3 regions of the Alteromonas sp. genome follow, and region 3 is predicted to be linked to each of the others. Evidence: predicted binding sites of a transcription regulator. Region 3 holds the regulator's gene; each other region holds the start of a gene.
The links. Region 3 encodes LexA, which represses DNA repair genes until DNA is damaged. Its sites were predicted from a motif close to TACTGTATNNNNATACAGTA; they were not measured.

Region 1: a site for LexA is predicted at 1,283-1,302, ahead of uvrD (DNA helicase II). Genes of this name have one in related genera too.
Region 2: a site for LexA is predicted at 1,742-1,761, ahead of recA (recombinase RecA). Genes of this name have one in related genera too.

The regions. Positions count from the first base shown of each region.
Region 1 is NZ_CFHOXV010000018.1:23,794-27,081, reverse strand. It holds gene AC4PME_RS11525 (hypothetical protein) at 1-1,049, opposite strand, end outside; gene uvrD (DNA helicase II) at 1,355-3,288, shown strand, end outside.
Region 2 is NZ_CFHOXV010000002.1:41,787-45,074, reverse strand. It holds gene AC4PME_RS01755 (methyl-accepting chemotaxis protein) at 1-172, opposite strand, end outside; gene recA (recombinase RecA) at 552-1,589, opposite strand; gene AC4PME_RS01745 (CinA family protein) at 1,798-2,313, opposite strand; gene mutS (DNA mismatch repair protein MutS) at 2,603-3,288, shown strand, end outside.
Region 3 is NZ_CFHOXV010000005.1:89,361-92,648, forward strand. It holds gene AC4PME_RS05400 (AEC family transporter) at 1-712, opposite strand, end outside; gene AC4PME_RS05405 (LysR family transcriptional regulator) at 815-1,684, shown strand; gene lexA (transcriptional repressor LexA) at 1,769-2,395, shown strand; gene AC4PME_RS05415 (serine hydrolase domain-containing protein) at 2,497-3,288, opposite strand, start outside.

The sequences.
Region 1 (3,288 bases), on a different contig from region 3:
TTTATCAGACGTTGTACCTGAATTTCCACGTCACCGGTGGTCAGTCCCGCAGCCGCTGCAATATCCCGGTAGGAAGCGCACTTATACAACATGCGCGCAATCAATACTTCCCGCTTGTTCAGCGCATAGCAAGACTGAATGTTCTGCCAGTCCGGCTTTCCTCTGGACACAATATTTACAACGGCTAACGGCTCACGCCGCTCCTCTTCTGCCTGAGAGGCAAGCCGGTGAATATGGAAGATTTCAATCACGTCCACGTTATCATCAACAACGTGCACCACCTCGTCCTTCTCAGCTCCGGAGAGGCAAGCCTGAACTTTGTCGCAAAAGCGGGTGTGCTGGTGCTGCATGGCAAAAACAAGACGTCTTTTGTTGAGTGCAACGGCTTTACCTGAATTCAGGTACTGCTCTGCCTGACTGTTACAGGCCTGCACCCTTAACTGGCTGTCGCAAACTACAAACGCCGTTTTAATGTGCTCGTAAACACCCTGCGCCAGTTGTCTTTGTTGGCGAAATATTTCTTCATCACGGAAGAAGCGGGCTGCACGGACAAAGTGCGGCACTAAACGTTTGAAAGCAACTTCTTCGTATTTTGAAAAATCGTCATCCTGCTCAGAGCGGCAAACACCGAGATATGCTTCATAGCGTTCGTCCCGCAACACCAGTGCTGCCAGTGTTTTTTCTGCATCCAGCGGAGTCAGTACTTTCCCTGCAATCGCAGTAAAATGTTCTGAACTTCGAAATGCGGGTGAACAGGTATCAAAGATATCCCCTTCATGGAGCCGGAAGAAAAAAGGTTTAAGGGCGGAAAGTGAAGATAAATCCACTTCTGGGGGAAAGGACGGGCAACCCTCACCGGCGGTCTTCATACGCCAGGCAACTTCTCTGTCGTTGATCACATCGCGCAGAACAAGAAATGTTTTGTTGGCCAGAAACACTTTGTTGCACTGCGCCAGCACCCTGCCCCATTTACGGGTTAGTGCAGCGTCATAAATTTCAATAATCAGTTTATCGAAATCAATGGTTTCGTTATCTACGTTGTAATCCATGACTATCCCGTCATTTACGGCGCGGCGGAGCAAGGTTACTTACCCTTTGCGTATAGCCGCTTTATTTACGCTACGCACCCGACACCGTGAATACTATTTCCTGTGTGAATAGCACTGTACAGGTAAACTTTAACAAAGTGTATATTTTCCACATACTTAGCCTTTAGTCTAATTTTGAGACTTCTTTTTAACATCAGTCACATGGCACGGTAGAATAATGATTCCCTTTGCCTTACTGTATAAATTCACAGCCTGCTCTGGCATAATCTGCCGGTCTGAAATTAATTACGCTGGTGATCTGCCCGATGGATGTATCTTTACTTCTCGACGACCTAAATGACAAACAACGCGAAGCCGTTGCTGCCCCTCAGTCGAACATGCTGGTGCTTGCAGGCGCCGGTAGTGGTAAAACACGGGTACTGGTTCACCGCATCGCCTGGCTGATGGAAGTAGAGAACATCGCGCCTTTTTCAATTCTGGCGGTAACCTTTACAAATAAAGCAGCCAAGGAAATGCGCGGCCGGATTGAACATCTGATGAAGCGCAGCATGCACACCATGTGGATGGGTACCTTCCACGGTCTGGCGCATCGTCTACTCAGAGCACATCACGCCGAAGCCGGCTTGCCGGAAAATTTCCAAATACTGGATTCCGACGACCAGTACAGGTTGATCCGCCGTATTCTGAAAGCGCTGAATCTGGATGAGAAGCACTGGCCGCCAAGACAGGTACAGTGGTACATCAATGGCAATAAAGATGAAGGCTTAAGACCTCAGCACATCGATACCCATAACGATCATACCCAGCAGAAGATGCGCGATATTTATGCGGCCTACCAGGAGTCCTGTGACCGCTCCGGGCTGGTTGATTTTGCCGAACTGCTTTTGCGGGCACATGAGTTGTGGGCCCGTAATCCCGAGATTCTGGCTCACTACCAAAAACGTTTCCGCGCGGTACTGGTCGACGAATTCCAGGACACCAATAACATTCAGTACGCCTGGCTGCGCATGCTGTGCAGCACCGGCGAAAACACCATCATGATTGTGGGCGACGACGATCAGTCAATTTATGGCTGGCGTGGTGCAAATGTCGATAATATACATAAGTTTCTGAAGGACTTCCCGAAGCCGGAAACCATCCGTCTTGAACAGAATTACCGCTCCACCAGCACAATTCTGAAAGCCGCAAACGCGGTGATCGACAACAACACCGACCGGCTCGGCAAAGAGCTCTGGACTGACGGTGCTGACGGTGAACTGGTATCTGTCTATGCCGGTTTCAACGAACTGGATGAAGCCCGCTTTATTGTGTCGCAAATTAAGAGCTGGCTGCAGCAGGGTAATGCCCTCAGTGAAAGTGCCATTCTATACCGCAATAATGCTCAGTCCCGTGTACTGGAAGAAGCGCTGTTGCATGAAGGACTGGCTTACCGGATTTACGGTGGTCTGCGATTCTTCGAACGCCAGGAAATTAAAGATGCGCTGGGTTATCTGCGCATGGTTAACCACCCTCATGATGACGCTGCCTACGAGCGGGTAGTTAATACACCCAGCCGCGGCATGGGTGAGAAAACCCTGTCAGCCATTCGTGAGACGGCCAGAGCGCACAACAGCTCGTTGTGGCAGGCCAGCAATTTGTTACTTACCGACGGTTCCCTGAAAGGCCGTGCAGCTAACGCCTTGCAGAGTTTTATTGTACTGATAACCGATCTTGAACAGGCAATGGCAGATTTACCACTGGAAGAACAGGCCGACAAAGCTATCAAACATTCCGGCCTGTATGCCATGTACCAGGCTGAAAAAGGTGAGAAAGCTCAGGCACGCCTGGAAAACCTTGAGGAACTGGTCACCGCTTGTAAGCAGTTTATCGTGCCGGAAGAAGCCGATGAAATGACGCCGCTGAGTGCATTTCTGGCTCATGCCTCACTGGAAGCCGGTGAAACACAGGCTGACACCGACCAGGATGCGGTTCAGATGATGACCATTCACACCGCCAAAGGCCTGGAGTTTCCGCTGGTCTTTATGGCCGGTGTTGAAGAAGGCATGTTCCCCAGCCAGATGACCAATGATGAGCCAGGCCGAATGGAAGAGGAACGCCGTCTGGCCTACGTGGGTATGACACGGGCCATGAAAAAGCTCTTTATTACCTATGCGGAAAGCCGCAGGCTTTATGGTCAGGACAAGTATCATACGGCGTCGCGGTTTATCCGCGAAATTCCGTCGGAATGCGTGGAAGAAGT
Region 2 (3,288 bases), on a different contig from region 3:
CTTTTACAGATTCCGCTTCACTGGTAACGAGAAAATGGAGATCCCGCTCAACGGTCTGCCTGGTTTTATCGCTGACAATATTGAGCAGGAAAATCGTTGCTACAATCAGTAACAATGCGATAGCACCGCCAACAATGAGCACAAATTTTTTCTGAAGTGAGAGTGATTTCATACGCGTTCCCGTGTTTGTGTTTCACCTTCCATATTCGGGAGTTGGTGAAATCTTTTTTATAAGTTTATGTTTTTAACGGCAGTCATCTTCACTTCTACAGTAAATTGAACGATAAAAAAAGTGCATTCCTCGTCTTTTGTACAGTTCATTACCTACTGATTTTATTATTCTTTTCATTAGATAACACTAATAAAAAGAGTTAAACGGTCTACAGAGGTCTTCTTACAAGACGGTTCGCCTTTCAGGATATTGATTTTTTAAAACCCGGTTTTTTCACACAAAAAAAGAAGCCAGCTTTTCAGCTGGCTTCTCATTTGATTAACTGTCTATTGATTTGTCGTTTCATGCGCAGCCTTTCACTGGCTGCCGGACATAAATCTTACAATTTTTCTTCTGTTTCGCCTTCGGCTTCTTCAGGCTTTACTGTTTTTTGAGCCAGTAACTCTGCACGCAGCTTGGTTTCGATGTCGTTAGCGATATCAGGGTTATCTTTCAGGAACGCCATTACGTTCGCTTTACCCTGACCAATACGGTCACCGTTGTAGCTATACCAGGCACCGGCTTTATCAACCAGCTTCTGCTTCACACCAAGGTCAATAAGTTCAGCTTCCTTACTGATACCCTCGCCGTAACGAATCATGAATTCCGCCTGCTTAAACGGTGGTGCAACTTTGTTCTTCACCACTTTCACACGGGTTTCGTTACCAACAACCTCATCACCTTCTTTAACCGCACCTATACGACGGATATCGAGACGCACAGAGGCATAGAATTTCAGGGCGTTACCACCGGTTGTGGTTTCAGGGTTACCGAACATAACACCAATCTTCATACGGATCTGGTTGATGAAGATACACAGCGTATTTGATTTCTTGATGTTAGCGGTAAGCTTACGCAGCGCCTGAGACATCAGACGTGCCTGAAGACCCACGTGAGAATCACCCATCTCACCTTCAATCTCTGCTTTCGGTGTTAATGCAGCTACCGAGTCAACAATTACTACGTCAACAGCGCCTGAACGAACAAGCATGTCACAAATTTCCAATGCCTGCTCACCGGTATCAGGCTGAGAGACCAGCAGATCATCTATGTTTACGCCCAGCTTTCTTGCATAGACAGGATCTAGTGCGTGTTCCGCATCAACGAATGCACAGGTTTTGCCTTTCTTTTGCGCTTCAGCGATAACTTGCAGTGTCAGGGTTGTTTTACCTGATGATTCAGGACCGTAGATTTCAACAACACGCCCGCAAGGTAAACCGCCTATTCCAAGTGCAATGTCGATACTGAGTGAACCGGTAGAAATGGCTTCGATATCATGCGCCTGATTGTCACCCAGACGCATAATGGCACCTTTACCAAATTGCTTTTCAATTTGGCCAAGAGCGGCGGAAAGAGCTTTGTTTTTGTTGTCGTCCACGATATTATCCTCAAGATAATGACTGTCCGGTAGTTACCCTGTCGTATTACGCTGCCACTTTTACTTCTGTTATTTTTTAACTTCCGCAAAATATAATTCGGTCAGCGCTTCAGTAACTCACGAAACGTAATTCGAATGTTGAGTGCATTTTATACTGTATAAGCATACAGTCAAGTAAGATTTCACAATTAGTCTGTCAAATCCCGTTTTATTCAGCAACCAGTCGTTGGTACAGATAAGAAATTGCATGGGCGATGGCCTGTTCCCGCACCGCTAACCGGTCACCTGAAAATACGTGACGCTGCGTGTTCAGTTCACCGTCTATCATAAAGCCAAACCAGACCGTACCCACCGGCTTTTCCGCCGAACCGCCGCCAGGCCCTGCAATACCACTCACCGACACACCAACCTGCGCACCACTTTCCTGAACAACACCCTGCACCATTTCAGCAACAGTGTGTTCCGACACTGCACCAAATTTCGCCAGCGTTTCAGCTTTCACCCCAATAAGTGATTGCTTAGCCGCGTTTGAATAAGTGACCCAGGATTGATTGAACCAGTCAGAGCTACCGGAAACGGAGGTTAATACGTAAGCAATTCCACCACCGGTACAAGACTCAGCACATGACACATGCCAGTTTCGCCGGCGAAGCACATCTCCGGTGGCAACCACCTGTTTAAGTAACGCACTGTCTTGTGAAACAGTTGAAAAATCTGCGCTCATACGAATAATACTCACCAATGAATTAATTCCGTTGTACCATTTTACACATTTAGCAAACTGTAAAGACAGAAAGTTGGCCTGATGAAAACTTTGTAGTGAAGTTCGCTGATGGTAGGGGGAGCGTAACTGCATTTGAAACACGCCGTAAACCCATCCCTGGGGGCTCGGCTGCCGCATCCATGCGGCAGACGGTTTCAAATGCAATTACGCCCCCCGACCGCGCGCCCTTCACAACTAGCAACATCGCGCCAGAATAAACAAAGAGGTTTTCTTGGAATCACATACGCCGATGATGCGCCAGTATCTGGCCATAAAAGCACAACATCCTAATATTTTACTGTTTTACCGGATGGGAGACTTTTATGAACTCTTCTATGACGATGCCAAAAAGGCCGCACACCTGCTGGATATTTCATTAACAGCCAGAGGCAAATCCGGCGGTGAACCCATTCCCATGGCGGGAGTGCCTTATCACGCAGTGGAAGGTTACCTGGCGCGCCTGGTAAAAATGGGCGAGTCTGTGGCGATTTGTGAGCAGATTGGCGATCCTGCTACCAGCAAAGGGCCGGTAGAACGTCAAGTTCAGCGTATTGTCACCCCGGGCACAGTCACCGATGAAGCACTATTAGAAGAGCGTCGTGATAACCTGCTTGCTGCAGTGTGCGGTCACAGCATGCAGTACGGCGTTGCCACCCTCGATATCAGCAGCGGACGTTTTCTGGTGGTTGAATGTGACAGTGATGAACAATTGCTGGCCGAATTGCAACGCCTTAATCCTGCGGAACTGCTTTATCCGGAAGGATTCGAAGGTTTACCTCTTATTGAAAAACGAAAAGGTTTACGTCGCCGTCCCGAATGGGAGTTTGATCCGCAAACGGCAACAGAGCAACTCAATCAGCAATTCGGCACCAAATCACTGGATGGATTCGGCATCAACGGCTTAGATAAAGCCACCGGTGCAGCCGGCTGTGTACT
Region 3 (3,288 bases):
GTAGTTTAGTGAGCACAAAGCTGATAACGGAAGCGCTGCTGCCTTTCATTGAGGTATGACTGCCGGCAATAAACAATCCTATAGTCACCAGTGCGCAGGGGGCTGCAGCGTGACCCAGCAACGATGCCGTGGTCAGCAATGGTTGCGGAGCATCAATATCAAAAGCCGGAAACATTACCCCGGCCAGTGGTGCAATCACCACCGGATTTTTCAGAAGCTTTGAACTTACATCTGCAATCAGACTACGAAGGCTTACTGCTTTACTGAGATCAATCTCAATCAGCACAATGGCAACAGCAAATAAAACACAAACGGTGATGATTGTCGCAATGAGCACTGGCGTCTGCGTTTCGCTTCCTGCTACCGCCATGAGCAAGGGAAAGCCCATAAATCCGGTATTGGCGTAACTGGTGTTTAGCCCGTCTATTGCACTCTCTGATAACGACATATTACGTTTCTTTTGTACTGCGACAGTAAGCGTAAAAATGACAAACACGGCGAGGGTGAAGCTCAAAACAAAACCCGGTTGCCAGAGAGACGCAATGGCAGACGTTGCTGTGATGTCAAAAAGCAGCGCAGGCAACGCCAGCCAGACAACAAATTTATTGAGTTGTGTAGTGGCAGAGTCGTTCAGCAAATCCCTTTTGCGTAAATACCAGCCAAGGAATATGAGGGCAAATATGGGGAATATGAGCGTGAAAACAGACAACATGAAATGACAGGTGATCAGGGAACCGGCGGTCAGATTACCTTTAGTCTTATCATTCAATCCAATATAGAATTGAGTTAATTCTGATACAAGTATTGAATCGTAATGGATATAAAACCCTTAAGATATTTTATTGCGGTAGCAGAAACCGGTCATGTGGGTCGGGCTGCGCAGCGGCTAAACATCACTCAGCCACCTCTCAGCCGACAGATCGCACTGCTGGAAGAAGAGCTGGGTACGGCATTGTTCAGCCGTCACCCGAAAGGCGTGAGCCTGACTGCCGCAGGAGAGCAGTTTTACCGCGACAGCAAAACCATATTGCAATCGGTCAGCAAAGCTGCGGAACGGGCGAGAGCGACCGGTGCCGGAAAGTCGGGAAGCTTGTCTGTGGGATTCATGATGCATGCGGCTTATAACATTGTGCCTGAACTGGCCAGACAGTTTATGTCCCGCTATCCCGCTGTGTCCTTTCATATTCAGGAAGTTATTCCCTTTGAGTTAATTAACGGCGTTACTTCTGCGCAGTTTGATGCCGCCATCATGTTAAAGCCGGCGACCTCCCGCGGACTGGAAATGCTGTCTTTGCGCACTGAAGCACTCTGTCTGGCAGTGCACAAACACCACCGGCTGGCCGTGGCAAAAAAAGTCTGCGCAGAGGATTTAGTTGACGAAAAATTCATTGTTACGCCCCACAATGTGGCGCCGGAGCTGCGTAACACCATTGAACAGTACTGTGCTGGAGCGAACTTTGTGCCCCGTGTGGTGTTAGAAACCCAGTTACAGCAAACCATCGTGTCGCTGGTGGCCAGTGAAGTAGGGATTGCGCTTGTGCCTGAACCGTTGAAGCAGGTGTGTCCGCCGGATGTGGTTCTGCTGCCGCTGAACAGAGCGCCGGTGGTGGAATATGTGCTGGTATGGCAGCAGGACAACAGCAACCCGGCGCTGGCACGATTTATTGAGTGCGCCACGGAATAACCGTAATAATTTCGCCGGCAGCTCTTGTCAAACCAGCGCAACTGTATATACTCACAGGAACTGTATAGAAAAACAGGGCTGTTTATGCGTCCACTTACTCCAAGACAAACGGAAGTTCTCGAACTGATCAAAACCACCATGCTGGAAACCGGCATGCCGCCCACCCGTGCGGAAATTGCGAAGCAATTAGGGTTTAAATCAGCTAATGCAGCAGAAGAGCATTTAAAGGCGCTGGCCCGTAAAGGTGTAATCGAAATTCTGGCGGGTACCTCACGGGGTATAAAGCTGAATATTCCGCTGGAAGCAGAAAACGATGAAGACGCAGGCTTACCGTTAATCGGCCGTGTTGCGGCAGGTGAACCTATTCTGGCGCAGGAACATGTGGAAATGCATTACAAGGTCGATCCTGATCTGTTCCACCCCCGTGCGGATTTCCTGTTACGTGTAAACGGTATGAGTATGAAAGATATCGGTATTCTGGATGGTGATCTACTTGCCGTTCACCGTACTACTGACGTGCACAATGGGCAGGTAGTTGTTGCCAGGGTTGATGAGGATGTCACGGTAAAACGTCTGGAAAAACGCGGCCGCGAAGTATGGCTGCATGCAGAAAATGAAGAATTCGATACCATCAAGGTGGATCTTGCTGCTGAACCATTCAACATTGAAGGTCTGGCTGTAGGTGTTATCCGCAATGCTGACTGGATGTAAGTCTTTTCGCTAAGCGCGGTGCAATAACTATTGTGTGCGCTGGCCACAGCACTGAAAATTGGAAGGGCGATGATGTGAACCATCATCGCCCTTTTTCTTTACTATTGGCTGGTATGTGCAAAGTGCAGTGTCTTCAGCGCCAGCAGAAAAACATCAGCATTGTCTTCACCACTGACATTTTTTACTACAGTAACCGCTGTTTTATGTTCACGGCAAAGAATGGTCATTGTAATGCCGCCCATACTGCCACCTGAGTGCATCACAGCATCAGGAATATCGTCCATCAAAGCCAGCGCGCTGGCATTGTCTTTATACGCTTTACGTTGTTTGTAATCACCAAATCCGGTTTTCCAGCCTATGCCGAAGCCCACGGTTTCACCATTATTGAGCCTGGCTGGAGTAAACATGGCGCGGGTAGTCTCTGGTTTCAGGTAATCGCTTGCAACATGGGCTACAGCAAACCGGACAATATCTGACGGCGTAGAAATAAAACCGCCGCCGGCCCATTTATAGCTGTGATCCGTTTGTGGCGCATTAATCAGCTCACCTTCGTGTACGGTGTAAGGTCTCGCCCGGTGATCGATGATGGTGTACTGGTCGTCAAATACCGTGTTGTCCAGTTTCAGCGGCGCAAACACTTCTTCGTTAATGATGGCGCGGAAATTCCTGGACGGGTCAGCCCCTTCCATTGCGGCACTGACCAGTGTCCAGGCAAACGTTGAATAACGGTGATCTGTGCCGGGTGCAAACAGCAGAGGATCATCTTTAAACATTGCCAGTGCACTGTCGATATCCGGATAACTTTCATTCAGAAGAAATTCATTGGCCCCTTCTTTGTAGTGCCTGATACCGGCTGTATGTGAGGTAAGCTGGCGCAAAGTAATGACCGGTTT